2 regions of the Kitasatospora sp. NPDC002227 genome follow, and region 1 is predicted to be linked to the other one. Evidence: riboswitches for the same ligand, from Rfam matches in the RefSeq annotation. Region 1 holds a riboswitch; the other holds the start of a gene.

What was found. Region 1 has a riboswitch for glycine ahead of gcvT (glycine cleavage system aminomethyltransferase GcvT). Riboswitches for the same ligand answer to the same signal wherever they lie in the genome.
Region 2: another riboswitch for glycine. It lies ahead of gcvP (aminomethyl-transferring glycine dehydrogenase); the one in region 1 lies ahead of gcvT (glycine cleavage system aminomethyltransferase GcvT).

Annotation. Positions count from the first base shown of each region.
Region 1 covers NZ_JBEOWY010000010.1:48,675-63,610, reverse strand. Annotated here, with positions in the region: gene glyA (serine hydroxymethyltransferase) at 1-55, opposite strand, end outside; gene gcvH (glycine cleavage system protein GcvH) at 136-513, opposite strand; gene gcvT (glycine cleavage system aminomethyltransferase GcvT) at 595-1,716, opposite strand; glycine riboswitch at 1,918-2,019, opposite strand; gene ABT095_RS11695 (enhanced serine sensitivity protein SseB) at 2,213-2,986, shown strand; gene ABT095_RS11690 (enhanced serine sensitivity protein SseB C-terminal domain-containing protein) at 3,053-3,772, shown strand; gene ABT095_RS11685 (ABC transporter permease) at 4,288-5,283, shown strand; gene ABT095_RS11680 (ABC transporter substrate-binding protein) at 5,396-7,165, shown strand; gene ABT095_RS11675 (ABC transporter permease) at 7,287-8,285, shown strand; gene ABT095_RS11670 (ABC transporter ATP-binding protein) at 8,282-9,367, shown strand; gene ABT095_RS11665 (ABC transporter ATP-binding protein) at 9,411-10,442, shown strand; gene ABT095_RS11660 (PKD domain-containing protein) at 10,569-13,418, shown strand; gene ABT095_RS11655 (PKD domain-containing protein) at 13,547-14,936, shown strand, end outside.
Region 2 covers NZ_JBEOWY010000076.1:9,279-24,214, forward strand. Annotated here, with positions in the region: gene ABT095_RS36760 (DUF5999 family protein) at 1-93, shown strand, start outside; gene gcvP (aminomethyl-transferring glycine dehydrogenase) at 184-3,069, opposite strand; glycine riboswitch at 3,175-3,305, opposite strand; glycine riboswitch at 3,307-3,412, opposite strand; gene ABT095_RS36770 (PRC and DUF2382 domain-containing protein) at 3,637-4,662, shown strand; gene ABT095_RS36775 (MFS transporter) at 4,846-6,315, shown strand; gene ABT095_RS36780 (hypothetical protein) at 6,611-7,087, shown strand; gene ABT095_RS36785 (MarR family winged helix-turn-helix transcriptional regulator) at 7,094-7,552, opposite strand; gene ABT095_RS36790 (alpha/beta fold hydrolase) at 7,545-8,300, opposite strand; gene ABT095_RS36795 (DNA polymerase IV) at 8,383-9,792, opposite strand; gene ABT095_RS36800 (SanA/YdcF family protein) at 9,861-10,538, opposite strand; gene ABT095_RS36805 (MerR family transcriptional regulator) at 10,623-11,309, opposite strand; gene ABT095_RS36810 (bifunctional nuclease family protein) at 11,571-12,041, opposite strand; gene ftsR (transcriptional regulator FtsR) at 12,158-12,916, opposite strand; gene ABT095_RS38940 (zinc-ribbon and FHA domain-containing protein) at 12,973-13,836, opposite strand; gene ABT095_RS36825 (DUF881 domain-containing protein) at 14,018-14,936, opposite strand, start outside.

The DNA of each region.
Region 1 (14,936 bases):
CCGCGGCGGCGATCTCGGGGTCGAGCGCGTGCAGGGACTGGTTCAGAACCGTCATGGTGGGTCTTCCCGTCGTGTGGACCGTGGGGAGGCAGGGGCGGCCGCCGCGCTGCGGCCGCCCCGGTTCGAGCGGGAGGCTCAGGCGCCGATGAAGGCGTCGTACTCGGCGGAGGTGAGCAGCTCGTCCTGCTCGGCGGTGACCTCGACCTTGAACAGCCAGGCGTCGCCGAACGGGTCGTTGTTCACCGAGGCCGGGTCGTCCACGACGGAGTCGTTGATCTCGACGACCTTGCCGGAGACCGGCGAGAACAGGTCGCTGACGGACTTGGTGGACTCCAGCTCGCCACAGGTCTCACCGGCGGTGACCTCGTCACCGACGGCCGGGAGCTGGACGTAGACGATGTCACCGAGCGCGTCGGCCGCGTGCTTGGTGATGCCGATGGTCGACACACCGCCCTCGGCGGCCGTCAGCCACTCGTGCTCCTTGCTGTACTTCAGGTCGGTGGGGTTGCTCATGGCGTCATTCTCCAGGATCGCAAGAGGGTAGGGCGAAGCCGTCCGCTGAGCGGACCGGACATACAGGGGACGTGGTCAGGTTCAGCGGGCGCGCTTGTAGAACGGGAGCGCGACGACCTCGACCGGCTCGTGCTTGCCACGGACGTCCACGGCCACGGCGGTGCCGGGCTCGGCGTGGGCGGCGTCCACGTACGCGATGGCGATCGGCTTGCCCAGGGTGGGGGAGGGGGCGCCGGAGGTGATCCGCCCGATCGGGGTGCCATCGGTGCTGACCACGCCGTACTCGGCGCGCGGGACGCGCTTGCCCTCGGAGACCAGGCCGACCAGCTTGCGCGGGGGGTTGGTCTCGGCCTGGGCGGCGGCCGCCTCCAGGGCCTTGCGGCCGACGAACTCACCGTTGTTGGTGGTCTTGTCGAAGCGGACCACTCGGCCGAGGCCCGCGTCGAACGGGGTGAGGTCGGTGTTCAGCTCATGCCCGTACAGCGGCATGCCCGCCTCCAGGCGCAGCGTGTCGCGGCAGGAGAGGCCGCAGGGGACGAGACCCGCACCGGCGCCCGCCTCGGTCAGCGCCTGCCACAGGTGCTCGGCGTCCTCGGGGCGGCAGAAGATCTCGAAGCCGTCCTCGCCGGTGTAGCCGGTGCGGGCCAGCCAGACGGACTTGCCCGAGACGGTGGCGGGCAGCAGGGCGTAGTACTTGAGGCCGGGCAGGTCGGCGTCGGTCTGCGAGGCGAGGATGCCGTTGGCCTCCGGGCCCTGGACGGCGAGCAGGGCGTAGGCGTCGCGGTCGTCGCGCACCACGGCGTCGAAGCCGGCCGCGCGCTCGGTCAGCGCGTCGAGCACGACCTGGGCGTTGGAGGCGTTGGCGACGACCATGTACTCGGTCTCACCGGTGCGGTAGACGATCAGGTCGTCCAGGATGCCGCCGTCCTCGCGGCAGATCATGGTGTAGCGGGCGCGCAGCTCGCCGAGGGCGGAGATGAAGCCGACCAGCGCGTGGTCGAGCAGCTCGCCGGCCTGCGGGCCGGTCACGGTGATCTCGCCCATGTGCGAGAGGTCGAAGAGGCCAGCCTTGGTACGGACGGCCAGGTGCTCCTCGCGCTCGCTGCCGTAGCGCAGCGGCATGTCCCAGCCCGCGAAGTCGGTCATCGTCGCACCGAGCGAGCGGTGCAGGGCGTCGAGCGCGGTCAGACGGGGTGCAGACATGGCGGGATGGCTCCTTGGCTGGGCACTCAGGGGCGCCACGCTGTGGGCGTGGACCTGCGTACGGGCATGCGGGGGCGGCTTCTCCCCATCTGTCGTCGCAACCTGAGAGCTTCACCGCCCACACTTGCCCGCAAGGACAAGGATGGCGGCTTGCACCGTGGGTGGGCGCACGGCGCGGCCGTGTCCACTTTCCAGATGTGCCTAGCCCGTGCGGTAGGGGGGCCTGAGAGATTCCGGGGAGGACTTGCTCCTTCGGCGCCGGCCGTGCCCTGGGGGCACTCCGGACTCTCCCGCGCGGGTTCGAGCGGCCAATATGGAGTTGACATCCCCCGGGGAGGACGCGCCCATCATGGCATGCCCGGAGCTGGGGAGGGGAGAGGGGCCCGGCGCCGCTGTCAGGTCACACTCCCGCCACGGCCCCGTCACAGCCCCGGCGCCGCCACGGCTCGGGCCGATAGGCTCTCCCCGAGGCACGGACGGGCAGAGGGGCGGTGGCATGGGACACCCGGCGGGTGAGACCCAGGCGCAGGGCTGGACGACCGAGGGCGGCGGCTGGCCCGCGAACGAGCTCGAGCAGGTGCTCACGGCTGCGCTCGGTGACCCCGGTGCCACGCCCCGGGTGATCGAGGTGCTGGCGCGCAGCCAGATCTGGATCCCGCTGCCGGCCGGCGCCGACCCCCACGGCCACGCGCTCGACCTGCCCACCATCGAGCTGGCGGGCGCACCGTACGTACCCGTCTTCTCCTCCCAGGAGCTCTTCCTGCGGCACGCCCCCGGCATGCCCTTCGCCATCGCCCCGGCCTGGGAGTTCGCCCGCGGACTGCCGCTCGGGGTGGGCATCGCCGTCAACCCCGAGGCCCCGGTGGGCATCCCGGTGCCACCCGAGGGGGTCGGCGAACTGCGCCGGGGCCCGCAGGGGGACCGCTGGCAGCAGCAGCCGGACGGGGCCCGGGTCGCCCTGCGCGAGCCGGCTCCGCACGAGGAGCCGTACGCCTTCCTGGCCGCCGCCATCACCGAACTGACCCAGCAGCCGGGCGTGCTGACCGCGCGCCGGGCGCTGGCCAGCGTCGAGGGCGAGAGCGCCGTGCTGTACGTCGGCGTCCAGCTGGACGCGGCGGCCGACCCGGCGCAGGTCAACGACGCGCTCGGGCGCGCGCTCGGAACCGCGGGGGCGCCCTGGGGCGTCAACCTGGTGCTGCTCGACGCGGTCGCCGACCCGGTGGTGGAGTGGTTGCTGACCCGGGTGAGACCCTTCTACGCGCGCGGTTAGCCGCGCGGTCGTTGAGCGAAAGGCATCAGGGTGAGTGCGACGGGCGGCGGTGCGCTGGAGCGCGCCATGCGTGAGGTCGCGCCAGAGCGGTACGAGGCGTACGAACAGCTGCTCCGCGCGCTCGCCGAGGGCGAGGTGTGGATGCTGCTGTGGCACGGACAGCCCGGCAGCCCCGACGCGCAGTACGGGAACATGGAGATCGGCGGGCTCGGCTACGCCCCCGCCGTCACCTCCGCCGAGCAGCTGGCCGCCTCCGGCTGGGCCCGGGCGCACGAGGTGATCCCCGGCACCGAGATCGCCAGTGCCCTCTACCGCACCCGCTGGGGCCTGTGGCTCAACCCGCACGCGCCCGGCGGCGGGGTCGGTATCCCCTGGGCCGACCTGCGCCGGGTGGCCGCCGGGCTCGACCGGCTGCCGGCCGGCCCGCTGCAGCTGAGCGAGCCGCAGCTGAACGCGCCGCAGTTCTACGCCGTGCTGGCCCAGCAGGGGGCCGAGCTGTCGTGCCTGCGGGCGCTGCGGGCCGCCTGGGTGCGCCCGGTGCTCGGCGGGGAGTACCTGGCGATCGGCCTCGACCTCTACGACGCCTCACCCCCCGCGGTGGAGGCCGTCCGGGCGCTGGTGCAGCGTGCGCTCGGGCACGCTCCGGAGGGCCTCTCGGTCTCGACCGTGCTGCTGGCCGACGACTACGACCCGGTGGCGCTGTGGATGCGCGCCCAGGCCCGCCCGTTCTACGACCGCGAGGCCGCGCCGCGCCCGGGCTACGGCTGGCCTCCGCCCCAGCACTGAACTCCCTTCGCATGCGATGGAGCTGAGCCGCAGTCATCTCGGTCGTAGGCGCCCGGCCCCGCCGGTAACAGCTGTGTGAAGAGCGTTATGCGGCAAGATCACCGATGCATGCCGACAGATCACAGTTGGGCATCCTTCGGCAGCCAGGTCTGGCGGAACGCTGCTCCGATGACGGAGAGTCTCCGCAGTGCAGTGCGCGGGACCAGCCCCACGAGGGCCCAACGCGCAGCCTGAACTACAGAAATTCTGTGACGCTCCACCTCTTCACTGCCTTGCACCACCCCCCGCCCCGACCGCCGCGCCCCCACAACGCGCGCCGGCACCGCGGGGACCCCTGACATCGATCTGCACCGCCGCAGCCACCTGGCGACGGCACCACCGCACCGACGCACCGCACCGCACAGTCGCGAACAACCGGACCGTCCTCGGCACCGGGCCCGGACCGGGTCCGGCCCTCCGCGCACGTCCAGGACACCGTGGGCCGGCCACCGTCGGCGAGGGGAACGAACTGACTCATGACCACACCCACCGAGACCACCGGCTCCGCCGCCGAGGCCGGGCCTGAGGCCGCCTCCGTAGCCGCGCCGAAGAAGATCGAGGGCCGCTCGCCCGGCAAGATCGCCTGGGCCCGCCTGAAGCGCGACAAGGTCGCGCTCTTCGGCGGCGCCGTGGTGGTCCTGCTGATTCTGGTGGCGATCTTCGCGCCGGTGATCATCTCGCTGTTCGGCCACCCGGTGGACGAACCGCACCCGGACCAGATCAACCCGGACCTCGGTCTGCCCAACGGCGCCTACGGCGGCATCAGCGGCGACTTCTGGCTCGGCGTCGACCCGAAGTTCGGCCGCGACGTCTTCAGCCGGGTCGTCTACGGCGCCCGGGTCTCGCTCGGCGTGGCCTTCTCCGCCGCCGCCCTCTCCACCGTGATCGGTGTCCTCCTCGGCATGGCCGCCGGCTTCTTCGGCGGCTGGATCGACTCCGTCATCAGCCGGGTCATGGACGTGCTGCTGGCCTTCCCGCAGCTGCTCTTCTCCATCGCGCTGATCTCGGTGATGCCCAACGACCTGATCGGTCTCAGCGGTTCGTTCCTGCGGATGGTCATCCTGGTCGTCGTCATCGGCTTCTTCGGCTGGCCGTACATCGGCCGCATCGTGCGCGGGCAGGTGATGTCGCTGCGCGAGCGCGAGTACATCGACGCCGCCCGCAGCCTCGGTGCCGGCAGCGGCCACATCCTGCTCAAGGAACTGCTGCCCAACCTGGTCGCTCCGATCCTCGTCTACATGACGCTGATCATCCCGACCAACATCCTCAGCGAGGCCGCGCTCAGCTTCCTCGGTGCCGGTGTCAAGCCGCCGACCCCCTCCTGGGGCCAGATGCTCAACGACGCCATCGGGATCTACCAGTCCGACCCGACCTACATGGTCATCCCGGGTCTGGCGATCTTCGTCACCGTGCTCGCCTTCAACCTCTTCGGTGACGGCCTGCGCGACGCGCTCGACCCCAAGGGCAACTGAGCCCGCTTCACAGCCCCTCGATCGGCCCCGCCCGATCCCACTGTTCTCGGGGGTTTCACCCACCCCCGGCGGACCGCTCAGGCCCGCACTTCTCCAGGAGGAATCAGTACCCATGACGCGTAACCGGACGCTTGCCGCCGCCGCCCTCGCGGCGACGCTGGCTCTCACCATCTCGGCCTGTGGCGGCTCCAAGAGCGGCGGCACCAGCCCGTCGGCCGGTGCTTCGGCGCAGGGCGGCTTCAACGCCGCCGTCGACAAGGTGCTGAACCCCTCCGACAAGAAGGGCGGCACGCTCAACCTCTGGACGAGCACCGACGCCGACTCGATGGACCCGGGCCGTGCCTACTACGCCTCGGTGTGGAACTTCGAGCGCTACTACGCCCGCACCCTGCTCGCCTTCGACGGCAAGCCGGGCAAGGACGGCCTGAAGCTCGTCCCCGACCTGGCCGCCGCGCAGCCGACCATCTCGGACGACAAGAAGACCTACACCTTCAAGCTGAAGAGCGGCCTGAAGTTCGAGGACGGCTCGCCGATCACCTCGAAGGACATCAAGTACGGCATCGAGCGCATCTTCGCGCAGGACGTCATCTCCGGCGGCCCGGTCTACCTGGTCAGCTCCCTCGACCAGGGCCAGAACTACCCCGGCCCGTACAAGGACACCGCTCCGGACAAGCTGGGCCTGAAGACGGTCCAGACCCCGGACGACACCACCATCGTCTTCAACCTGAAGACCCCGGACTCGTCCTTCCCGTACCTGCTCGCGATGGGCTCCGCCGCGCCGGTCCCGATGAAGTCGGACACCGGCTCCAAGTACGGTGACCACCCGGTCTCCTCGGGCCCGTACATGTTCAAGACCGCGCAGGCCGGCAAGTACTACGAGCTGGTCCGCAACCCCAACTGGGACCCGGCCACCGACCCGTTCCGCAAGGCCCTGCCGGACGTCGTCAAGCTGACCGTCACCACCAACGCGGACGACATGGACAACCGCGAGCTGGACGGCACCGCCGACCTCGACTGGTCGCAGACCGGTCTCTCGCAGGCCGCCCAGGTCAAGGTCCTGACCGACCCGAAGCTCAAGGCCAACACGGACGACCCGTACAACGGCTTCATCCGCTTCATCGCGATCTCCTCCAAGGTCGCGCCGTTCGACAACGTCCACTGCCGTAGCGCCGTCCTGTACGCGGCCGACACCAAGGCCCTGCAGACCGCCCGTGGCGGCCAGACGGCCGGTTCGCTCTACGGCTCGATGCTGCCCCCGAACATCGCGGGCTCGGACGACTACGACCCGTTCAACCTGACCAAGGGCACCCCGGACCTCGCCAAGGCGAAGTCCGAGCTGGCCGCCTGTGGCAAGCCGGACGGCTTCAAGACCACCATCGCCGTGCGTGGCAACAAGAAGAAGGAGGTCGACTCCGCCGTCGCCCTCCAGACCGCGCTCAAGGCGATCAACGTGGACGTCACCGTCGACCAGTACGACGGCAAGCTGCTCCCGTCGGTCATCGGTGCGCCGGACGTCGTGCACCAGAAGGGCTACGGCCTGATGGTCGCCGGCTGGGGCGCCGACTACCCGAACGGCTCCGGCTACATGCAGCCGCTCATGGACAGCCGCTTCATCGTCAAGAACGGCAACAGCAACTACCCGGAGATCAGCGACCCGGCCGTCGACGCCCTGTTCGACAAGGCCGCCGTCGAGACCGACCCGACCAAGGCTGCTGACCTCTACAAGCAGATCAACCACAAGGTCACCGACGGGGCCTACTGGCTGCCGATCGTGGCCGACAAGGCGCTCAACTACCGCAACCCGCGCCTGACCAACGTCTACGTCTCCGACGCCTTCGGCGAGGTGGACTTCCAGGCCCTCGGTGTCTCCGACGGCAAGTGACGTTCCCTCACCCGCTTCCGTAGTTTCGCTCAGCTAGTCCGAAGGGCAGGTGAGGGCGTCCGCCGGGGCCGGCCGGGACTCCTACAGGAGGACCGGCCGGCGCCCGGCGGCGCCGACCGCAATGCTCGTGTATTTCATCCGACGGCTTGTGAACGTCGTCGCCATGCTTCTGGTGGTCTCCATGGTCACCTTCGGCATCTTCTTCATGGTGCCGAAGCTCACCGGGACCGACCCGGCCATGCTCTACGTTGGCAAGATCGCCAGTCCCGAGGCGATCGAGGGCATCCGGCACAAGATGGGCCTCGACAAGTCGATCCTCGAGCAGTACCTGCTCTTCCTCAAGGGTCTGTTCGTCGGGCGTGACTACAGCACCGGTGTGGACATCACCCACTGCTCCGCGCCGTGCTTCGGTTACTCCTTCAAGACCGAGCAGGAAGTCTGGCCGGTCCTCCTGGACCGCCTCAGCGTCACCGCCTCGCTCGCCTCCGGCGCGTCGATCCTGTGGCTCGTCCTCGGTGTCGGCACCGGTGTGATCTCCGCCCTCAAGCGGCGCACCGCGCTGGACCGCATCACCATGACCACCGCGCTCGCCGGTGTGTCGCTCCCGATGTACTTCACCGGTCTGATCGCCCTGGCGATCTTCGTGCACCAGCTCGGCTGGTTCCCGAACAGTTACGTGAACCTGTCCGACGACCCGGTGATGTGGTTCGAGAACCTGGTGCTCCCCTGGATCACCCTGGCCTTCCTGTTCTCCGCCACGTACGCCCGGCTCACCCGGGCCACCCTGCTCGACGTCCTCGGCGAGGACTACATCCGCACCGCCCGGGCCAAGGGCCTCGGCGAGCGGACGGTCATCGGCAAGCACGCCATGCGCTCCACCCTCACCCCGATCCTCACCGTCTTCGGTATGGACCTCGGCGGTCTGATCGGCGGCGCGGTGCTCACCGAGACCACCTTCAACTTCCGTGGCCTCGGCTACGAGGCGGTCGCGGCGATCAGCGCCAGCGACCTCCCGGTGATCATGGGTGTCACGCTCTTCGCCGGCTTCTTCATCATCCTGGCGAACCTCGTGGTTGACGTGTTGTACGCCGTTGTCGATCCTCGGGTGAGGCTGGCATGAGCAAGACCGAAAACAGCGCCACCCCGGCCACCGTCAAGGCGGACGGCCCCGGCGCCTTCCTCTCCGTGCGCGACCTGAAGGTGCACTTCCCCACCGACGACGGCCTGGTCAAGTCCGTCAACGGCCTGAGCTTCGACCTGGAGAAGGGCAAGACCCTCGGCATCGTGGGCGAGTCCGGCTCCGGCAAGTCGGTCACCTCGCTCTCGATCATGGGTCTGCACCGCCGGGGCACCAAGCGCGGCGCCCCGCAGATCTCCGGCGAGGTCTGGCTGGACGGCGAGGAGCTCATCGCCGCCGACCCCGACCACGTGCGCAAGCTGCGCGGCCAGAAGATGGCGATGATCTTCCAGGACCCGCTGACCGCCATGCACCCGTACTACACGGTCGGCCAGCAGATCATGGAGGGCTACCGCGCCCACCACCCGGGCGTGAACAAGAAGCAGGCCCGCACCCGCGCGATCGAGATGCTCGACCGGGTCGGCATCCCGCAGCCGGACAAGCGGGTGGACGCCTACCCGCACGAGTTCTCCGGCGGTATGCGCCAGCGCGCGATGATCGCGATGGCCCTGGTCAACGACCCCTCGCTGCTCATCGCCGACGAGCCGACCACCGCCCTGGACGTCACCGTCCAGGCGCAGATCCTGGACCTCATGCGGGATCTGCAGAAGGAGTTCGGCTCGGCCGTCATCATCATCACCCACGACCTGGGCGTCGTCGCCGAGCTGGCCGACGACATCCTGGTGATGTACGGCGGCAAGTCGGTCGAGCGCGGCCCCGCGGCCCAGGTCTTCGAGGCCCCCGAGCACCCCTACACCTGGGGCCTGCTCGGCTCGATGCCGCGACTGGACCGGGAGCTGCAGGAGCGGCTCGTGCCGGTCAAGGGCACCCCGCCCAGCCTGATCAACGTGCCCTCGGGCTGCGCCTTCCACCCGCGCTGCCCGTACGCGGAGCTGACCGGCGGCCGTTCCACCAGCGAGGTCCCGGCGTTCGCCGAGGTCAAGCCCGGCCACCACGCCGCGTGCCACCTCCCGGCGGCCCAGCGGCACCAGATCTTCGCCGACGAGATCGCGCCCCGACTGTGAGCGCGTTCCAGGCCGCTGCGCACCACCTTTTTGGAGAAACCTCATGACGGACAGTCAGACGGCGACCATCCCCTCGCCCGCCCCGGCCGCCGATCGCGAGCCGCTGCTCCGGGTGGAGGGCCTCACCAGGCACTTCCCGATCACCAAGGGCCTGCTGCGCCGTCAGACCGGCGCGGTCCGGGCCGTCGACGGCATCGACTTCACCGTCAACGCCGGGGAGACCCTCGGCGTGGTCGGCGAGTCGGGCTGTGGCAAGTCCACCATGGGCCGCCTGATCACCCGGCTGGACGAGCCGACCGGCGGGAAGATCCAGTTCCAGGGCACCGACATCACGCACCTGGGTGTCTCGGCGATGCGTCCGCTGCGCCGCGACATCCAGATGATCTTCCAGGACCCGTACTCCTCGCTGAACCCGCGGCACACCGTCGGCACCATCGTCGGCGCGCCGTTCAAGCTCCAGGGCGTCGAGCCCGAGGGCGGGGTCAAGAAGGCGGTGCAGGACCTGCTCGAGCTCTGCGGTCTTAGCCCCGAGCACTACAACCGCTACCCGCACGAGTTCTCCGGCGGCCAGCGCCAGCGCATCGGCATCGCCCGCGCGCTGGCCCTCAAGCCGAAGATGATCGTCGCGGACGAGCCGGTCTCGGCCCTGGACGTCTCGATCCAGGCCCAGGTGGTCAACCTGCTGGACGACCTCCAGCAGGAGCTCGGCCTCACCTACGTGATCATCGCGCACGACCTCTCGGTCGTCCGGCACGTGTCTGACCGGGTCGCCGTGATGTACCTCGGCAAGGTGGTCGAGATCGCCGACCGCGACTCGCTCTACAAGTCGCCGATGCACCCGTACACCAACGCGCTGATGTCCGCCGTCCCGACGCCGGACCCCAAGCGCAAGGAGGCGCGCGAGCGCATCCTGCTCAAGGGCGACGTCCCGTCCCCGCTGAACCCGCCGAGCGGCTGCCGCTTCCGCACCCGCTGCTGGAAGGTCCAGGACATCTGCTCCGTCCAGGAGCCGCCGCTCCAGATCGCCAAGGCCGGCCACCAGGTGGCCTGCCACTTCCCGGAGAACGCCGCCTGACGGCTCCCCGGGAGAAGGGGCATCCGATCCGCACGGATCGGGTGCCCCTTTTTTCGTACAACCATCCGGGTGGAGCGGATGTCTGACGTGGTGCCCTGCCCTGAACCGATCACCCTGGGGATCCCCGTGTCACACTCGCGCCGCCGGCACCGACTCGCCGCCGCTCTCGTCGTCGCCGCCACCGGCGTGGTCAGCACGGGGGTGACCCTCCCGGCCGTGGCTGCCGAAACCGACGTGCTGTACGTCATCCAGGGGCCGACGTGCTCCGACGCCGGGCCCGGCACCGTGGAGCACCCGTTCTGCACGGTCCAGGAGGGGGCGGACGCCGCACAGCCCGGGCAGACGGTGCGGGTCTACGGCACCACGCTCGAGGAGCAGGTCACCCCGCACCACTCCGGTGCACCGGGCAAGCCGATCGTCATCCAGGGCGAGCCCGGCGTGATGCCGCGCCCCCAGATCGGTGTCCCCGCCGGGAAGGCCGGCCCGGACACCTCGCACGCCTTCCTGCTGGACCACGTGCACGACGTGACGGTGCGGGGCTTCTACCTGAGCAACACCGCGGCCGAGGCGGTCCTGGTCAAGGACTCCGCCGGGATCACCCTCGACTCGAACGAGATCATGTACGCCGGCCAGGGCAGCGACTCCTGGGTCCACACACCGACGGTGCCGCGCGGCGCCGCCTCGGTCCGGGTGACCGGCGCGAGCGACGGCGTCGTGGTGAGCCGCAACCTCGTCGAGGGCGGCGCGGGGGACGGACTGGTGGTGGACCCCGGGGTGGCCGGCGCCGTCCTCACCACCAACGCGGTCACCAACGGGCTGGGCGCGGGAGTCCGGGTGACGGACGCCCCGGGCACCGTGGTCACCGGCAACACCGTGCTGCGCGAGGCGCTGCCCGGCGTGGTGGTCGCCGGGGCCTCCGACCACGCGACGGTGGAGAACAACATCATCGCGGACACCGCGTCCACGGCCCCCGCCGGGGCCGACCCCGTCTCGCTCTCGGTGTCCGCCGGTTCGGTCGCCGGGACGAAGGCCGACTACAACACCCTGCTCCCGTACGCCGGGGGAACCGCCTACTCCTGGGGCGGGAACGCCTACCAGCAGCCCGACTTCTTCTCCGCGGCGACCGGCCAGGGAGGGCACGACCTGCGCGAGCTCCCGCCGTTCGCGCTCTCCCGGTCACTCAACGCCTCGGTGGTCCCCGACCGGGCGACCGGCTCCACCGACTCGGCCGACGCCTCGGCGCCCGGCGAGCTGTCCACCGACCTCTACGGCCGCCCGCGGGTGGACGACCCGCATGCAGCCAACGGCGCCAACGGCTTCCACGACCGCGGTGCGGCGGAGCTCGAGGCGTACAGCAGGTTGGACGTCGCCTCCGACATCTACCAGGGCCCGACCCCGCTCACGGTGACGGTCACGGCGACGGCCAAGCAGAACTGGCCGGACACCACCACCTACACCTACGACTTCGGCGACGGCAGCACTCCGCTGGTCACCAAGGACACGAAGGCGCAGCACACCTATCAGGCGGTCGGGACGTACACCCCCACGGTCACCGCCACCGGTACGGGCGACGGCGCCACCATCACCACCAAGTCCCCCTACCCGGTGACCGTCAAGGCGCCGGGGGACCTGGTACCGGACCTCCGGATCACCCCCGCGGAGCGCCGTGACGGCCAGGGCCCCCTCAGCTACGCCTTCGACCTGAGCCGCAGCACCAGTCCGTGGCCCGTCTCGGGCTACCAGGTGGACTTCGGCGACGGTGCGGAGCTGCCGGGCGGCTGGGACCTTCCCACCAGCCCCGTCCTGCACAACTACCGCGTGCCCGGGGACTACACGGTCACCCTGACCATGTGGGACCGGGGCGGCCGGAGGGCAACGGTCAAGCAGGTGGTGCACGCGGCCTACGGCAAGCTGGGCTTCACACCGATCACGCCGACCCGGGCGCTCGACACCCGGATCACGGGCATCGGCGGGTACCCGCGCCTCGGCCCCGGCGCCGCGGTCACCGTCTCGCTGCCCCGACTGCCCGGCAACCTCAACGGCGACGCCGTGGTGCTGAACGTGACGGCGGTGAACCCGTCCCAGGCCGGGTACCTGAAGGTGTATCCGACGGACGGCGACCGTCCGGCGACCTCGAACGTGAACTTCAAGGCCGGGCAGACGGTGCCGAACCTGGTGACCGTCCCCACCGGTCCGGGCAACACGGTCACCATCGAGAACTTCGCGGGGACCACGGACGTGGTCGTGGACGTGATGGGCTACTACCAGCTGGGGTCCGGTTCGCGGTTCGACGCGGTGGCGCCTGCACGACTGCTGGACACCCGTAAGTCGGCGGCGGTGGGGCCGGACGCTTCGACCTCGATCCAGGTGCGGGGTGCGGCCGGTGTGCCGGCGGACGCCACTGCGGTGGTGCTGAACCTGACCAGCACGGGCTCCGACGCGGGCGGCTTCCTGACGGCGTACCCGAGCGGGACCACCCGGCCGGGGACGTCGAACCTGAACTTCGCGGCCGGTCAGACGGTGGCGAACCAGGTCGTCGTGCCGATCGGCGAGGACGGCAAGGTGTCGGTCTACAACCGCTTCGGCCACACCCACGTGGTGGCGGACGTCTTCGGTTACTACGGGGCCTCTGGGACCTCGCTGTTCACTCCCGTGGTGCCGACGCGTCTGGTGGACACCCGGAAGCAGACCGCCCTGGGCCAGGGCGGCACCCTGAAGGTGAACACCGGAGTCCCGGCGGGTGCGACGGGCGCCGTGCTGAATGTGACGAGTACCGCTTCGACGGCCGGTGGCTACCTGACGGTGTGGGCGGACGGTGCCACGAAGCCGGGGACGTCGAACGTGAACTTCCCGGCGGGCGGCACGGTCCCGAACCACGTGACCACCCCGCTGGGGACGAACGGCGCCTTCGACGTCTACAACTTCGCGGGCAGCACCCAGGTGGTCGCCGACCTGTTCGGTTACTTCTCGAAGTAGAGGTGTGGTGAGGCGCACACGGTCCTGACGGACCGTGTGCGCCTCCCGTGCTGTACAACCATCCGGGCGGATCAGGTGTCAGACACCACGCCCGTCACCACCTGGACCACCTGCACCTGGGAATCACCGTGTCGCACAGCCGCCGTAGACGCCAGCTCGCCGCCGCCCTCGTCGTCGCCTCCACCGGCCTGGTCAGTGCGGGGGTGACCCTGCCGGCCGTGGCGGCCGATGCCGTCACGCTGTACGTGGACGACTCCGCGGCGAACTGCGCCGACGGTGGGACGGGCAGCCAGGAGCAGCCGTTCTGCACCATCCAGGCGGGCGTGGACGCGGCGAAGCCGGGGCAGACCGTGCAGGTCGAGTACGGCAAGGGCCACTACGCGGAGCAGGTCACCGTGCACCACTCCGGTGAGCCCGGAAAGCCGATCGTGGTGACGGGGCGGCAGGTCGGCCGTCACCAGCCCACTGTCGGGGTGTTCGGGTCGGAGGCCTCGCCGGAGAATGCGCGGGGCTTCCTGCTCGACCACGTGCACGACGTGACGGTGCACGGCTTCATGGTCCAGGGAGTGGCCGCGGAGGGGATCCTGGTGAAGGACTCCTCGGCGGTCACCGTCGACGGGACCTGGACCAACGACGTCGGCCTGGGCGCCTGGGCCCCGGGCACCTCGACCCGGTCCGTCGAGCCCGGGGCACCGGCCCTGCGGGTGACCGGGGCGAGCTCGGGGGTGACGTTCAGCCGGAACCGGGTGAGCAACGCCCAGGGGGACGGCATCGCCGTCGAGGCCGGTGTCACCGGCGCGGTCGTCACCACCAACGGGCTGCTGGCCGAGCAGCCGCGCGGGATCCGGGTGACGGACGCCCCCGGCACGGTGGTCACCAGCAACACCGTGGCCGGCTTCGGCGCCGAGATCACCCTGGCCGGGAAGTCCGACCACGCGACGGTGGAGAACAACGTCCTGACGCGCCGGAACCCGACCGTCCAGACGAAGCCGGAGCTCGCGGAGCTGTCCGTCTCGGCGGACTCGGCGGCGGGGACCAAGGCCGACTACAACTCGGTGGACCCCGGGGCCGGCAACGCGGCCTACTCCTGGGCCGGTACCGACTACCAGCAGCTCACGGACTACGCCAAGGCGACCGGACAGGGCGCCCACGATCTCCAGGAAGCCCCGGTTCTCGGCGTGGTCCCGCCCAACGGCGCCCTGACGCCGACCGCCGCCACCGGCCAGACGGACTCGGCGGACGCCACCGCGCCCGGCGAGCTGGCCACGGACCTCTACGGCCAGCCCCGGGTGGACGATCCGCAGGCCGTCAACTCCGGTACGGGCGCGGGCTACTACGACCGGGGCGCGGTGGAGTTCCAGGCCTTCGCCTCCCTCTGGGTTTCCACCGACGCCACCAAGGGGCCGTACCCGCTGCCGGTGACCGTCACGGCGACGGCCAAGCAGAACTGGCCGGACACCACCAGCTACACCTACGACTTCGGTGACGGCAGCGACCCGCTGACCACCGCCGACGCGA
Region 2 (14,936 bases), on a different contig from region 1:
AACGGCGTCCTGCTCTTCGACGACACCGGTGAACTCCTGCCCGACGGCCGGGTCATCGCCCCGCGCCGCCAGCCGGCCCTCTCGGCGAGCTGAGGAGCACCACGGACCACGGGGGTCCGAACCACGTACGAAGGCCCTGGCGGAGCAGCAGCTCCACCAGGGCCTTCAGCGTGTCTGAACCGGTCAGACGCCGTACTCGTCCAGCGGCGGGCAGGAGCAGACCAGGTTGCGGTCGCCGTAGGCGCCGTCGATCCGGCTCACCGGCGGCCAGTACTTGTCGGCCGGGTTCACGCCGGCCGGGAAGACGGCCTCCTGGCGGGTGTAGCCGTGCGCCCACTCGCCGGCCAGGGTGGCCGCGGTGTGCGGGGCGTTGCGCAGCGGGTTGTCCTCCGCGGCCCACTCGCCCGAGCCGACCTTCTCGATCTCGGCGCGGATCTCGATCATCGCCTCGCAGAAGCGGTCGATCTCGTGCAGGTCCTCGGACTCGGTCGGCTCGATCATGAGCGTGCCGGCCACCGGGAAAGACATGGTCGGCGCGTGGAAGCCGTAGTCGATCAGGCGCTTGGCGATGTCGTCCACCGTCACACCGGTCTCCTTGGAGAGCGGGCGCAGGTCGATGATGCACTCGTGCGCCACCAGGCCGCCGGGGCCGGTGTAGAGCACCGGGAAGTGCGGGGCCAGGCGCTTGGCGATGTAGTTGGCGTTCAGCACGGCGACCTGGGTCGCGTGCTTGAGGCCCTCGCCGCCCATCAGGCGCACGTACGACCAGGAGATCGGCAGGATGGCCGCCGAGCCCCACGGCGCGGCCGAGATCGGGCCGACACCGGTGGCCGGGCCCGCCTCCGCCTGCAGCGGGTGGTTGGGCAGGTACGGCGCGAGGTGCGCGCGCACCGCGACCGGGCCGACGCCCGGGCCGCCGCCGCCGTGCGGGATGCAGAAGGTCTTGTGCAGGTTCAGGTGCGAGACGTCCGCGCCGAACTTGCCCGGCTTGGCGAGGCCGACCAGGGCGTTCAGGTTGGCACCGTCCACGTACACCTGGCCGCCGGCCTCGTGCACCATGGCGCAGATCTGGGTGATCTCGGTCTCGTACACGCCGTGGGTGGACGGGTAGGTGACCATGAGCACCGAGAGCTGGTCGCGGTGCTGCTCGATCTTGGCCTTGAGGTCCTCGACGTCCACGTCGCCGTCGACCAGGGTCTTGACCACGACGACGCGCATGCCGGCCATCACGGCGGAGGCGGCGTTGGTGCCGTGCGCCGAGGAGGGGATCAGGCAGACGTCACGCTGGGTGTCGCCGTTGGCGTGGTGGTAGGCGCGCACGGCCAGCAGGCCGGCGAGCTCGCCCTGGGAGCCGGCGTTCGGCTGGATCGAGACGGCGTCGTAGCCGGTGACCTCGACGAGCTGCTGCTCCAGGCCGCGGATCAGGGTGAGGAAGCCCGCCGCCTGGTCGATCGGCGCGAAGGGGTGCAGCTGGCCGAACTCGGGCCAGGTGACCGGCTCCATCTCGGTGGTCGCGTTGAGCTTCATGGTGCAGGAGCCCAGCGGGATCATGCCGCGGTCCAGCGCGTAGTCCCGGTCCGACAGGCGGCGCAGGTAGCGCAGCATGGCGGTCTCGGAGCGGTGGCTGTGGAAGACCGGGTGGGTCAGGTACTCGTCCTCGCGCAGCAGCGCGGCCGGCAGCGCGTCGGCGGTCTCGGCGACCTCCGCGGCGCTGACGCCGAAGGCGGCCCAGACGGCGGCCAGGTGCTCGCGGGTGGTGGTCTCGTCGCAGGAGACGGAGATCAGGTCCGCGCCGTCCTGGTAGACGTTGACGCCGTTCGCGCGGGCGGCGGCGGCGATCTCGGCGGCCTTGCCGGGGACGCGCGCGGTGACGGTGTCGAAGAACTCGCCGGCGGTCAGCTCGACGCCACCGGCGCGCAGGCCCTCGGCCAGCGCGGCGGCGTAGCGGTGGGTGCGGCGGGCGATGTCGGCCAGGCCGTCGGGGCCGTGGTAGACGGCGTACATCGAGGCCATCACGGCCAGCAGCACCTGGGCGGTGCAGATGTTGGAGGTGGCCTTCTCGCGGCGGATGTGCTGCTCGCGGGTCTGCAGCGCCAGGCGGTAGGCGCGGTTGCCGTCGGCGTCGACGGAGACGCCGACCAGGCGGCCGGGCAGGTTGCGGGCGTACTCGGCGCGCACGGCCAGGTAGCCGGCGTGCGGGCCGCCGAAGCCCATCGGCACGCCGAAGCGCTGCGAGGTGCCGCAGGCGATGTCGGCGCCGAGCGAGCCGGGCGACTTGAGCAGGGTCAGCGCCAGCAGGTCGGCGGCGACCGCGACGACCGCACCCAGGCCGTGGGCCTGCTCGATCACCGGGGCGAGGTCGCGGACCGCGCCGGAGGCGCCGGGGTACTGCAGCAGCACACCGAAGACGCCGCGCTCGGCGATCTCGGCCGGGATGCCCTCGGCGAGGTCGGCGACGACGACCTCGACACCGGTCGGCTCCGCGCGGGTCTGGATCACCGCGACGGTCTGCGGCAGGGTGTCGGCGTCGATCAGGAAGACACCGCCCTTGACCTTGGTGACGCGGCGGGCCAGCGCCATCGCCTCGGCGGCGGCGGTGCCCTCGTCGAGCAGCGAGGAGCCGGAGGTGTCCAGGCCGGTCAGGTCGGCGACCAGGGTCTGGAAGTTGAGCAGCGCCTCCAGGCGGCCCTGCGAGATCTCCGGCTGGTACGGCGTGTACGCGGTGTACCAGGCCGGGTTCTCGAGCACGTTGCGCAGGATCACCGGCGGGGTGAAGGTGCCGTAGTAGCCGAGGCCGATCATCGGCTGCAGCACGGTGTTGCGCGAGGCCAGCTCGCGCAGCTCGGCGAGCACCTGGGCCTCGCTGCGCCCGGCGGGCAGGTCGAGGGCGGTGAGGCTGCGGATGGCCTCGGGCACGGCGGCGTCGGCGAGCTCGTCGAGCGAGCCGTAACCGACGAACGCCAGCATCTTGTCCTGGGCGGCGGCGTCGGGGCCGATGTGGCGGGACTCGAAGGGGCTGGCCTGCTCAAGCTGGGTGAGCGTCGCTTCGGTGGTCGGCTGGGCGTTCATGGGGGTCGAGGCCTCCTGGTCACGGACCGGCGGGGGTGCGCACACCGGAGGGCCCGATTGCCGCTGTGGGGCAGCGACGGCTCCCTGGGTACGACCCGACAGGCCTCCCCCTCTGTCATCGGTACCTGAGAGCTTCGCCCGCACGCGACGCCGGAGCGCCCCGTCGGCTTGCACCGTCGGTGAGGGCGGTGGCGTCGGCTCCCTGGCCGTCGACACTGCCCTGCTTTCCAGAGTGACCTATCCCACACGGTACGGATGCCTGAGAGATTCCGGGGAGGGTTTGCTCCTTCGGCGCCCCGTCTCCGCAGTTCACGGGGGTCGGGGACTCTCCCGCGCGGGCTCGGCGGTCGCGCCCAGGGTACCAGCGCGGCAGGCGCTGATCACCGGCGCTGTCAGGTCGGACGGCCCAGCTCGGAGCACTCCCGAACGGCCCAACCCCTGCCCGGACGGCGGTATCCGGCTCGCTGCCACCCGTTTGATGGCTTTTCGTATGAAATGGCAGCCGGACAGCTCCGCCGGCCGCCGGCCGACCGACCTTTCCCGGAGCAACCCGCACTGGAGGACAACGTGCAGACCGATATCGATCCGCGCGACCTGATCGGACACAAGGCGGTCGACCGGAACGGTGACAAGATCGGCACGGTCGACGAGGTGTACCTCGACGACGCGACGGGCGAGCCCGAGTGGGCCGCCGTGCGGACCGGGATCTTCGGGCGGGACGCCTTCGTCCCGCTGACCACCAGCGAGTTCTCCGGCGAGGAGCTCAAGGTCCCCTACGACAAGGCCTTGATCAAGGACTCGCCGGACTTCGGCGTGGGCCAGCACCTCTCCCCCGCCCAGGAGCTCCAGCTCTACCGCTACTACGGGCTGGAGACCACCTCCTCCGCCCCGCCCCCCGCGGCCGGCACCACCTCCGCCGACCACGACTTCGGCACCGTGCAGACCGCCGTCCCCCCGGCGACCACCACCGCTGCCGCAGCCACCGCAGCCGCAGCCACCCCGGCCGCGGTCACCCCGCCCCCGAACCCCTCTCCCGCTCCGTTGATGCCCGAGGCGACCACCATGGCGTTCACCACCCCCGTCCGCGACCACGACAAGTCCGCCCCCGCCGCGCCGATGCGCCCGGTCAACTCCGCCACCTCCCCGACCCTCGAACGGCCCGCGGCCCCGATGCCCTCGGCCGAGACCAGCGCGCCGAGCGGCCCGGTCGAGATCACCTGCCGCGAGGAGCGGCTCGACATCACCACCGAGTGGGCGGTCACCTACACCGCCCGGCTGCGCAAGTACGTCACCAGCGAGGCCGTCGAACGGCACGTCCCGGTGGTGCGCGAGCGGGTCCGGGTCGAGCGGGTGCCGGTCAGCGACGGCGAGCGGGACGCGCTCACCCAGGAGGAGATCGCCGAGGCGGTCGAGGAGGTGACCCTGCAGGAGGAGCGGCCGGTGGTGCACAAGTACCTGGTGCCGATCGAGCGGGTCCGCCTGGTGGTCGAGCGCTACACCGACGATCACGTGATCCGCGAGGAGCTGCGCCGCGAGCACGTGGAGATCCAGGACGGCCCTGACGCACCCGAAGCCCACGAACCGCCGCAGTGACCCCGCCCCAAGGGCCCCGGCGCCGCCGGGGCCCTTGGCGTACCGTCAGGGCCGCTCCGCCAAAGCTTCATCGGTCGATATTTGACACACTGAACTATCGGGGTGCATGGTTACTTCAGTTCATTCACTTTTCCCCGGCACAAGCGACCACCGCAGGCCGGGATCGAACTGGAGGAAGTCACCGTGAGTGAGGCACCACAGCCCACCGCCACGGCCCCCAAGCCGAGCAGTGCCCGCGTGCTCCCAGCCCTCGTGCTGGCCATGCTGGCGTTCAGCGTGGTGCAGACCGCGGTCGTCCCGATCCTGCCCTCGCTGGCCAAGGAGCTGAAGGTCAGCGGCTCCAACATCACCTGGCTGATGACGGCGAACCTGCTGTCCGCGGCCGTCCTGACCCCGCTGCTCGGCCGCTTCGGCGACCTGCGCGGGCGCAAGCCGGTGCTGCTGATCTCGCTGGCCGGCCTGGTCGCCGGGTCCGCCCTGGCGGTCAGCACCCACTCCTTCACCTGGCTGGTCGTCGCCCGCGTGCTGCAGGGCGCCGGCGGTGGCGTGCTGCCGCTGGCCATCAGCATCGTCCGTGACGAGCTGCCCCGCGAGAAGGTCACCGGCGGCGTCGCCGCGATCTCGGCCTCGATGGGCGTCGGCTCCGGCCTCGGCCTGGTCGCCACCGGTCTGCTGCTCGAGCACTGGAGCTACCAGTCCATCTTCTGGATGGGCCTGATCTTCGGCCTGATCGCCGTCGGCCTGGTCGTCCTGCGCGTCCCGAGCGACCCGGTGGTCGACAAGGAGGGTGGCGCCGACCCGCTCGGCGCGATCACCCTGGCCGGCTGGCTCTCCGCGCTGCTGATCGCCGTCAGCCGGGGCAACGAGTGGGGCTGGACCGCCACCAAGACCCTCGGCCTGTTCGCCGTCGCGGCCGTGGTCGCCCTGGTCTGGATCATCATCGAGGTCAAGGTCAAGCACCCGCTGGTCGACATGAAGATGATGGCCCGCCCGGCCGTCGCCTTCACCAACATCTCCGGCCTGCTGATCGGCTTCGGGATGTACGGCTCCTTCATGGTCATCAGCAACTTCGCCCAGACCCCGCAGAAGTTCACCCACTACGGCTTCACCGCGACCGTCCTGCACGCCGGTGTCATGCTGCTGCCCTCCGCCGTCGGCTCGATGCTCGCCGCCCCGGTGGGTGCCCTGCTGATCGGCCGCCGCGGCCCGCGTCTGCCGCTGGTCCTCGGTGGCGTGCTGGGTGCGGCCTCGATGGCCTACCTGGCCCTGCGCCACAGCGCCGAGGGCGACATCTACCTCGCCTCCGCCGTCTTCGGTCTCGGCGTCGGCCTGGCCTACGCGGCCATGCCCGCCTACATCAACGGCGCCGTCCCGGCCGAGCAGTCCGGCATCGCCAACGGCATGAACGCCGTGCTGCGCACCGTCGGTGGCGCCATCGGCACCGCCGTGATGGCCGCCATCCTGACCGGCGACACCATCAAGGGCCTGCCGATCCCGCTGCCCACCCTGGACGCCTACAAGAGCGCGTTCTGGACGGCGGGCGTCATGTGCCTGATCGCCGGCCTGGTGCCCTTCGCCATCCGCCGCATCAAGCCCGCCCTCACCACCCCGGCTCCGGCTGACACCCGCGAGCCCGCCAAGACCGGCGTCTGACAGGGACGCCCAGCCGAGCGCCAAGGGACAGGGCGCCCGGCCCCGGGCCACAGCGGTCGACGAGGGCATCGCGACCAGCCACGAGCCCGGCCCCGGAGGCCCCGCACCTTGCACACCAGGTGCGGGGCCTCCGGGCATCCCGGCAGGCACCACCCCCAGGGCCGGACCGGCCGCGCCTGCGGGCGCTCCTCGCCCCGGCGCCGCCCCCGAATTGCGGCCCCCACCCTGGCCCGGGCCCGGCCCTGCTCGCTATGCTCGCCCGCCAAGCGGCACGCCGACCCCAGGGAGCCCACCGGTGCAGGACGCCAGCGAGAACACCCACCGCGCGCTCACCCTCGGCCTGCCGATCGGCCTCGGCGCCCTGATCCTCGCCGGAGTCGGCGGTATGGCCCTGCTCAGCGGCAACGCCCCGCACACCGCCGCGCCGCGGCCGGCCGTCACCAGCCCGTCGCTCTCCCCCGAACCGAGCCTCTCCCCCAGCCCTTCGCCCAGCTCCTCGCCCAGCAGTCCGCCGCCCCCGGCCGCCTCGCCGAGCGCGACACCGCCTCCGCCTCAGCCCTCCGCCTCGCCCCACCGCACGCCGACGACGGCTCCCCGGCCCGCCACCGACACGCCGCTGCCGCACCCCACCGTCACCCACCCGCGCCCGCAGCCGAGCTCCTGCCCGCCCGGGCAGATACTCCTGCACACCGGCACCGGCACCGAGTGCGTCACCCTGGTCCACCCGTCCCCACTGCCACGGACCACACCCCCGCTCGTCCCGGCCGGCTGAGCGGCGTCAGTCGAGGGCGAGGCGCTTGTTGAGCGCCTCGCCGGAGGGCAGGGGGTCGATGAAGTTGTGCAGGAAGGCGAGCAGCGCGTCGGTGTCCAGGCCCTCGGAGGCGGCGTCCATCGAGGCGTAGAGGAAGTCCTCGATCTCGGCGACCGCGGTCGCCAGGCGCCGCCCCTCGGGGGTGAGGCTGAGCTGGAGGTAGCGGCGGTCGTCGGCGTCCGTGCGGCGCTCGACCAGCCCGGCCGCCACGACGCGTTCGACCAGCCGGCTCGGGTTGGTGCCGCTCTCGCACACCAGGAGCTGCCCGAGTCCGTTGAGGCTCAAGGTGCCGTGCTGCTGGAGCAGGCGCAGCACCTCGGCCTGCGACGGCGTGATGCCGTGGGGCTTGAGAGCCTGGATCAGCAGCCGGTTGCCTTCGCGCTGGGCCGCCAGGATCGCGAACCTCAGGTGTTCGGCCTTACGCATCAGCATCCTGTCGGGTGCCCGCCTGACCGGCGAGGAAGTCGTTGACGGCCGCAGCGTAACTGACGGGGTGCGAGAACCTGAACATGTGGCCGGTGCGCGGCAGCACGACCTCCCGGGCGTCGGGGATGCCCGCGAGCATGACCTTGGAGGCGTCCTCGCCGATCAGCACGTCGTGAGAGGGCGTCAGGAGCAGGGTCGGGACGTGGACCCGGCCCAGCGCGTGGACGTGGTCGGCGGTGAGGACGGCCCGCAGGCGGGCGCCGAAGGAGGTGGCCGGGGTGTTGTCGAGGAACAGCTCACGGCTGCGCGCCTCGGTCCAGGGCACCTCGCCCTCGCCGTCGAACGGGGAGGCCAGGCGGTGGGCGTGGGCCCGCAGGGTCAGCTGCCGGTAGAGCGGCCCGCGCGCCTTGCCGATCACCCGCATCAGGGCCTTCCACGGCTTCGAGTCGACCGGGTTGGCCGCGAATCCTCCGGACAGGACCAGGGCGCGCAGCCCCTGCGGGCGGCGGGTCGCCAGCGCGAGCGCGACGTTCGCGCCGAACGAGTCGCCGACCAGCACGTAGTCGTCCAGGTCCGCGATCGCGTTCTCGACGTGGTCGGCGTAGCGCTCGATGTCGTCGACGCCCTCGGGCAGGCGCAGCGTCCGCCTGGGTGCGTCGCCGTAGGGGGCGAGCTGCTCGGCGCTCCACGGAGCACCGGAGAAGCAGGGGATGAAAACCAGGGTGGGGTTCTTCGCCGAAGTGTTCATATCGGACACGTTACACGACACATGTGTCATGACATATGTTGCCTGCGGCACATCCAGGCCCGCCTCGGGTGTGCCGCAGGACTCAGCCGCGGACCAGCGGCTGCGGCTCGGCCGGGCTCAGGTCCGGGTCCTCGATCGCGAAGGTGCGGACCCGGCCGGGCAGGCTGTCCGGCGTCTCGAACCGCACGGTGACCCGGCCGACCCCGCTGCCCTGGACCCAACCGGGGCCGTACGCGGCATGGGTGACGTCCTGCCCGGGGTACCACTGCCGGACGGGCGGCTCGACCACCAGGGTCTGCACCACCGGCGCCGGCCCGCTCGCGGACGCGGCCGAGGGCTCATCGGCCAGGGGCAACTGCTCCACCGCCGGCTCCCCCGCCGCCAGCTCCTCGGCGGCCGCCTGCGCGAACAGGTCCTCCTGCGTGTAGTCCGCCAGCTGGGAGACACCGACCCCCAGCAGCCGCACCCCGCCGGCCGTGTTCACCTGCAGCGCGAGCCGCCGCGCCGTCTCCGCGATCACCGCCGGATCGTCGGTGGGGGCCCGCAGGGTCTCCGACCTGGTCAGCGTGGAGAAGTCGAAGCGCCGCACCTTCAGCACGACCGTCCGCCCGGACCGCCCGGCCGAGTGCAGCCGGGCGACGCAGCGGGCGGTGAGCACCTCGATCTCGTGCAGGATCCGGTCCCGGTCGAGCAGGTCCACCGGGTAGGTGTCCTCCACCGAGACCGACTTGGCGTCCCGGTCCGGCACCACCGGGCGGGAGTCCAGGCCGAGCGCCATCTGGTGCACGCCGGCGCCGTGGGCGCGGCCCAGCAGCTGCACCAGCTCTGTCTCCCCCGCCTCGGCGAGGTCGGCCACCGTCATCATCCCGGCCCGCCGCAGCACCTGCTCGGTCGCGGGGCCGACCCCGGGCAGCGCCCGGACCGACATCGGCTCCAGGACCGACCGCTCGGCGCCGACGCCGATCAGCACCAGCCCGTCCGGCTTGGCCTGCTCGGAGGCGATCTTCGCCATCAGCTTCGACCCCGCGAGCCCCACCGAGCCGGTCACGCCCGTCACCCGGCGGATGTCGGCCCGCAGGTCCTCCCCGATCGCCATCACCAACTCCGGCCCCGCCTCTGGCCCGGCCTCGGCCAGCGCGGGGCCGTACGGGCCGGCCTCCAGGTCGACGAAGGCCTCGTCCAGGCTCAGCGGCTCCACCAGCGGCGACAGCTCCCGCAGCAGGCTCATCACCTGCTCGCTGACCTGCCGGTACGCCGTGAACCGCCCGGACAGGAAGGCCGCGTTGGGGCACAGCCGCCGGGCCTGCGCCATCGGCATCGCCGAGTGCACCCCGAACTTGCGCGCTTCGTAACTGCAGGTCGACACCACGCCGCGCCCGCCGACACCCCCGACGATCACCGGCTTCCCGCGCAGGCTCGGCTTGGCCGCCTGCTCCACCGCTGCGAAGAAGGCGTCCATGTCGAGATGGAGGATGCTCGGCACTGACCGCACCCGCCGATCATGCCTCAGCCCTCTGACAATCGCCTTCCCGCCACGGCCGGCGCCGGGTTCACCACCCCTCAGCCGCGGGCGGCGTCCGCCAGCGCGGCCGCGATGCCCGGCTCCGTCGCGCCCAGGTACTTCGGATCCGGCGTCAGCAGGGCGTTGACCGCCGCCTTGCCGGCCCCCGGTATCTCGCGCAGCCCGCCGTAGTACCAGGTCACGTCGTGCGGCTCACCCACCCCGACGGCGTACGAGTCGATGCCCGCCGCCTGGCACAGCGCCAGCGCCCGCCGCACGTGGAAGTCCTGACTCACCAGCACCGCCCGGTCCACCCCGAAGATCCGCCGGGCCCGGGTGCAGGAGTCCCAGGTGTCGAAGCCCGCGTAGTCCCGCACCACCCGCACCGGCGGCACCCCGTGCGCCACCAGGTAGTCCCGCATCGCGTCCGGCTCGTCGTAGCTGATCCGGCCGTTGTCCCCGGTCACCAGGATCGCCTCGACCTTGCGGTCCCGGTACAGCTCCAGAGCCGCGTCCAGCCGGCCGGCCAGGTACGGCGAGGGCTTGCCGTCGAACAGGCCGGCCCCGAAGACCACGGCGACCGGCGCCGAGGGCGCGCTCGCCACCGTGCCGATCCGGTCCCCGCCGTTCAGGAACAGCCAGGCGCTCGGCGCCGTCGCGCACACGGCCAGCCCGACCGCGACCTGGTACGCGATCCGCTGCCGCCGTCTGCCGGCCAGTAGCTTCGGTATCCGCATGACCGCCCCCGTCCTCCGCCTCGGTGATCCACTCACCGAACCGGACGACGCCGAGGGCGCCGCGGTTCCGCGGTGCGAGGGCGCTCAGCCCGCGCGGCCGCGCCGCTGCGCCAACTCGTCGGCCGGGTCGTGGCCGTGCAGCGTCTCGCCGGTGTCGGTGCGCTCGGCCTGAAGGCGGGTCAGCGCCCCCTCGAGCTCCTGCCAGACCGCGCCGACCGCGATGCCGAAGACGCCCTGCCCGCTGCCGAGCAGCTCGACCACCTGCTGGGGCGAGGTGCACTCGTAGACCGTCGCCCCGTCGCTCAGCAGCGTGAGGCCGGTCAGGTCGGCCCGCTCGGCGGCCCGCAGGTGGGTGACCGCGACGCGGATGTTCTGCAGCGAGACCCCGGCGTCCAGCAGCCGCTTGACGATCTTCAGCAGCAGGATGTCGCGGAAGCTGTAGAGCCGCTGGGTGTTGGCCGGGTACGCGGCGCGCACGCTCGGCTCGAGCAGGCCCGTCCGGGCCCAGTAGTCCAGCTGGCGGTAGGTGATCCCGGCCGCCGCGCAGGCCGTCGGGCCGCGGTAGCCGACCAGCCCCGAGGTGGGGGCCAACCGCTCGATCGCGGGCTGTCCGGCCTGCACCGCCGGGAACCGCCCGACCCGGGCCGGCGCGGGCTGCTCGGCCTCGGCCGGCACCGACTCCCGCACCCGCTCCAGCAGGGAGCGTCCCGCGCGCGGGACGTGCACGGAGCACAGGGACCCGACAGCCGCCTCGTCGCCAATGCCGCTCATGCCAACCTCCGTCCGCTCGTCCGGTGCGCCGTTGTGGAGCCCAGGTGGAGTAACTCACCGGAGCCACTCCTGACGGTAAGCAGTCGTCTGGGACCCGTCAACGATCGCCACGCCGAGGCTCACGGACAACGTCACTCCAAGGAGTGGTTTTTCGTGCCCCCAGTGTGGGTATGCGGACGCACTTTGGCAAAACCGGACTTGCAGCCGACAGCCGAGCTGGCTAGAAGGCGGCCAACTCGGCTGGTAGGGCGTACGGCAGGGCTACTGCTGGCCGCCGAAGTCCTCCGGCGAGACCTGGTCGAGGAACTCGCGGAACTTCTCGACCTCGTCCTCCTGCTCGTCCGGGATGGCGATCCCCGCCTCGGCGAGGACCTCCTCGCTGCCGTAGATCGGCGTGCCGGTGCGCAGCGCCAGCGCTATCGCGTCGGACGGGCGGGCACTCACCTCGACCCCGCCGGAGAAGACCAGCTCGGCGTAGAACACGCCGTCCCGCAGGTCACTGATGCGTACTTCGGTGAGCTGCTGCCCCAGCGCGTCCAGCACGTCCTTGAACAGGTCGTGCGTCAGCGGCCGCACCGGCGTCATGCCCTGCTGCGCGAAGGCGATCGCGGTCGCCTCGCCAGGACCGATCCAGATCGGCAGGTACCGATCGCCCCCGACCTCCCGCAGCAGCACGATCGGCTGATTGGAAGGCATCTCCACCCGGACACCCACGACGTCGAGCTCATTCACATGGCAACCCTATGACCCGCGCCCCGGATATGAAAGCGCAGCCCCGGCCCCGGCGGCCCCACCAGGCGCTCCGGCCCCGCGCAGCGCGGGATCCGGCCACCGTCGGGCGGCCGGATTCAGCCACCCGCCGGCCGGGCCCGCAGCCCGGCCTGGACCATCGCGGCGTGCAGCCGGACCGAGAGGGTGGCCAGCTCCCGCGCGGTGGCCTCGGCGTGCGCCCTGGTCTGCGGGTTGCGGTGCCGGCGCAGCGGGGCCACCACCTGGTCGACCAGCGAGACCTCGCGGTCGGCGGCGGCCTTCATGGCCCGCAGGTGGCGCGGCTCGAGGCCGTAGCGGCCGATCTCGGCGACCAGCCGGGCGATCTGCAGCGCCTCGCCGTCGTACCCGCCGTCCGGCCCGGGGGCCAGCAGCCCGTATGCCTCCCACTCGGCCAGCTCGGCCTCCCCCGCCTCGGCGGCGGCCAGCAGCTCGGCCCGGCCGAGCCGCACCCCCGGCGCGGCGCCGGAGGCGGCCACCAGCTCGCGGTCGGCCTCCTCCAGCGGCCCGGGCCGGGCCTCCGGTCCGGGCAGCGCGGGCGGCGCCTCGCCGCGCTCGATGGCGTCCAGGTGCTCCCTGATCACCCGCAGCGGCAGGTAGTGGTCGCGCTGCACCCGCAGTACGTACGCCAGCCGCTCCAGGTCGGCCGGGCTGAACTTGCGGTACCCCGAGGGGGTCCGCTGCGGTTCGACCAGGCCCTCCGCCTCCAGGAAGCGGATCTTGGAGATGGTGACCTCGGGGAAGTCGTCGCGGAGGTGGGCGAGAACTGCTCCGATGCTGAGCAGTTCGTCACCCCGCCGCCGGGCCTCGCCCGCCCGGCGGGAGCCGGGTACGGGCATGGTCTCCGTGGCTGACGGGCTGTGCGAGGTCACTCGGGCTCCTGTTCGCGTGGTGGTCAGTACCCCCGGTGCGGGCTGGCGAAGAACACCAGCCGGTACTTCCCGATCTGCACCTCGTCGCCGTTGTTGAGGCCGACCTCGTCGATCCGCTCCCGGTTGACGTAGGTGCCGTTCAGGCTGCCCACGTCCGCGACGCTGAAGCCGCCGGGCTGCCGGCGGAACTCCACGTGCCGGCGCGAGACGGTGACGTCGTCCAGGAAGATGTCGCCCTCGGGGTGACGGCCCGCCGTGGTGACGTCCGCGTCGAGCAGGAAGCGGCTGCCGGAGTTCGGACCGCGCTGCACGATCAGCAGGGCCGAGCCCGGCGGCAGCGCGTCGATCGCCTGCAGCACCTCGGCCGACAGGGCCGGGGTGGCGCCGGTGCTGGTCGCGTTGGGGTCGTAGGACTCCAGACCGGAGATCGAGATGGTCGAGGTGGTCTCGGCCGCGCCCTCGGGGATGGCCATGCCGCGCAGGGCCGTGCCGCAGTTGGAGCAGAACCTGGCGGTCGCCGGGTTCTGGTTACCGCACCGGGGGCACGGAGTGGCCATGGACGCAGCCTCCTGGCGGGGCACACCGGCGGCGTGACCGTAGGGGTTCGGGGCAAACCCTCCACCAGAGGTTGAGGGTCCTGTCGGGAAACCTATGCGCGGAGCGCCCGAACCGTCGGCCGACGCGCCGTAAGCCGCCGAATTCCCTCCGACCTGCGCACCGGCGCCGTCCCGGAACAGCGGGCGCTCGTCGTAGCCGCCCTGCTCCGGCGCGGGCCGCATGCCGGGCACACCGGCCTCCTCGTCGGCCCGGCGGTGACGCGCCGTCGGGGCCTCCACCGCCGCGTCGCGTCGGTTGTTGCGGCCGAACAGCTTCGAGAACAGACTCACGGGCGAATCCCCTTGCGTGTGACAGACCCGCCCGCGGGGCAGGGTGCGAATCTCGGACAGGCACTCGTCCCGGCATCCTGCCAGGTCGGGGCCAGTGGTACGTACCAGTGTCGCTGATCGGCGGCTCGGCGACGGCGCCGGGGGTGCCCGGCGGCTGACGGACCGTACGGTGGCCGGGCCGTCACTTCGCCGCCGGCTTGGCGAACTGGAGGGTCTTCGGGGCGGCCAGTGCGTCCACCACGACGTTCTGCTGCTCGGTGATGGTCGCGCGCGCCTGCTGCTTCTCCAGCGTGCGCACGACACCGCCCGGGATGTTCAGTGCGGGAGTCAGATCCTGCGGGTGCCCGACCACCGTGAACTTGAACGGCTGGGAGACGGTCTTGCCGTCGATCTGCACACCCCCGCCGGAGCCGTCGGTGAAGTAGGTGCTCGCCACCACTCGGACATCGTTGATCTGAATCGCCTCCGCCCCCGCCGCTCGGAGTTCCTGCAGGGTGTCGAGCAGCATATCGGCCTTCACCTGCCCCTGGGGGTCATCGACCGTCAGTACGATGCCCGGACCAGTGGCCTTGACCGTGCCGGCCAGCACCCCGAGCTCCGTCGCCTTCTTCCTCGTCTGCTCCTCGGCGTCCTTGGCCTGGTTGGAGCTGTTCTCCAGCTGGGCCAGCGACTGCTCGAGTTGCGACTTCTCCTGCTGAAGACGCTGCTGACGGCTGTCCAGTTCGTCGAGGATGCGCACCAGATCCTCCTGGCGTGCCCCGCGCAGCTGGCTGTGGTCGTTGGTGGAGCGCACCTGGATGGCCAGCGCCAGGCCCAGCGAGAACAGCAGCAGGGCCACCACCAGCTGGCCGCGCGAGATCCGCAGCGGCCACAGCGCGGCCTTCAGCCGCGTCCGCGGGTTTGACGGCTCCTCCGCCTTCGCGGCCGCCTTCACCGGCCCGGGCGCCGCCTCAGGCGCCGGCTCGGGTCCCGGTTCGGGCTCCGGCTCGGCCTCAGGTTCGGGCTCCGGCTGGGGCGCCTGCTCAGGCTCCTCCGAAGCAGTCTTCTTCGCCTCCGGCTCGGGCGTGTCGCCCGCACCCTCGGCCTGCTCGGGCTCCTGC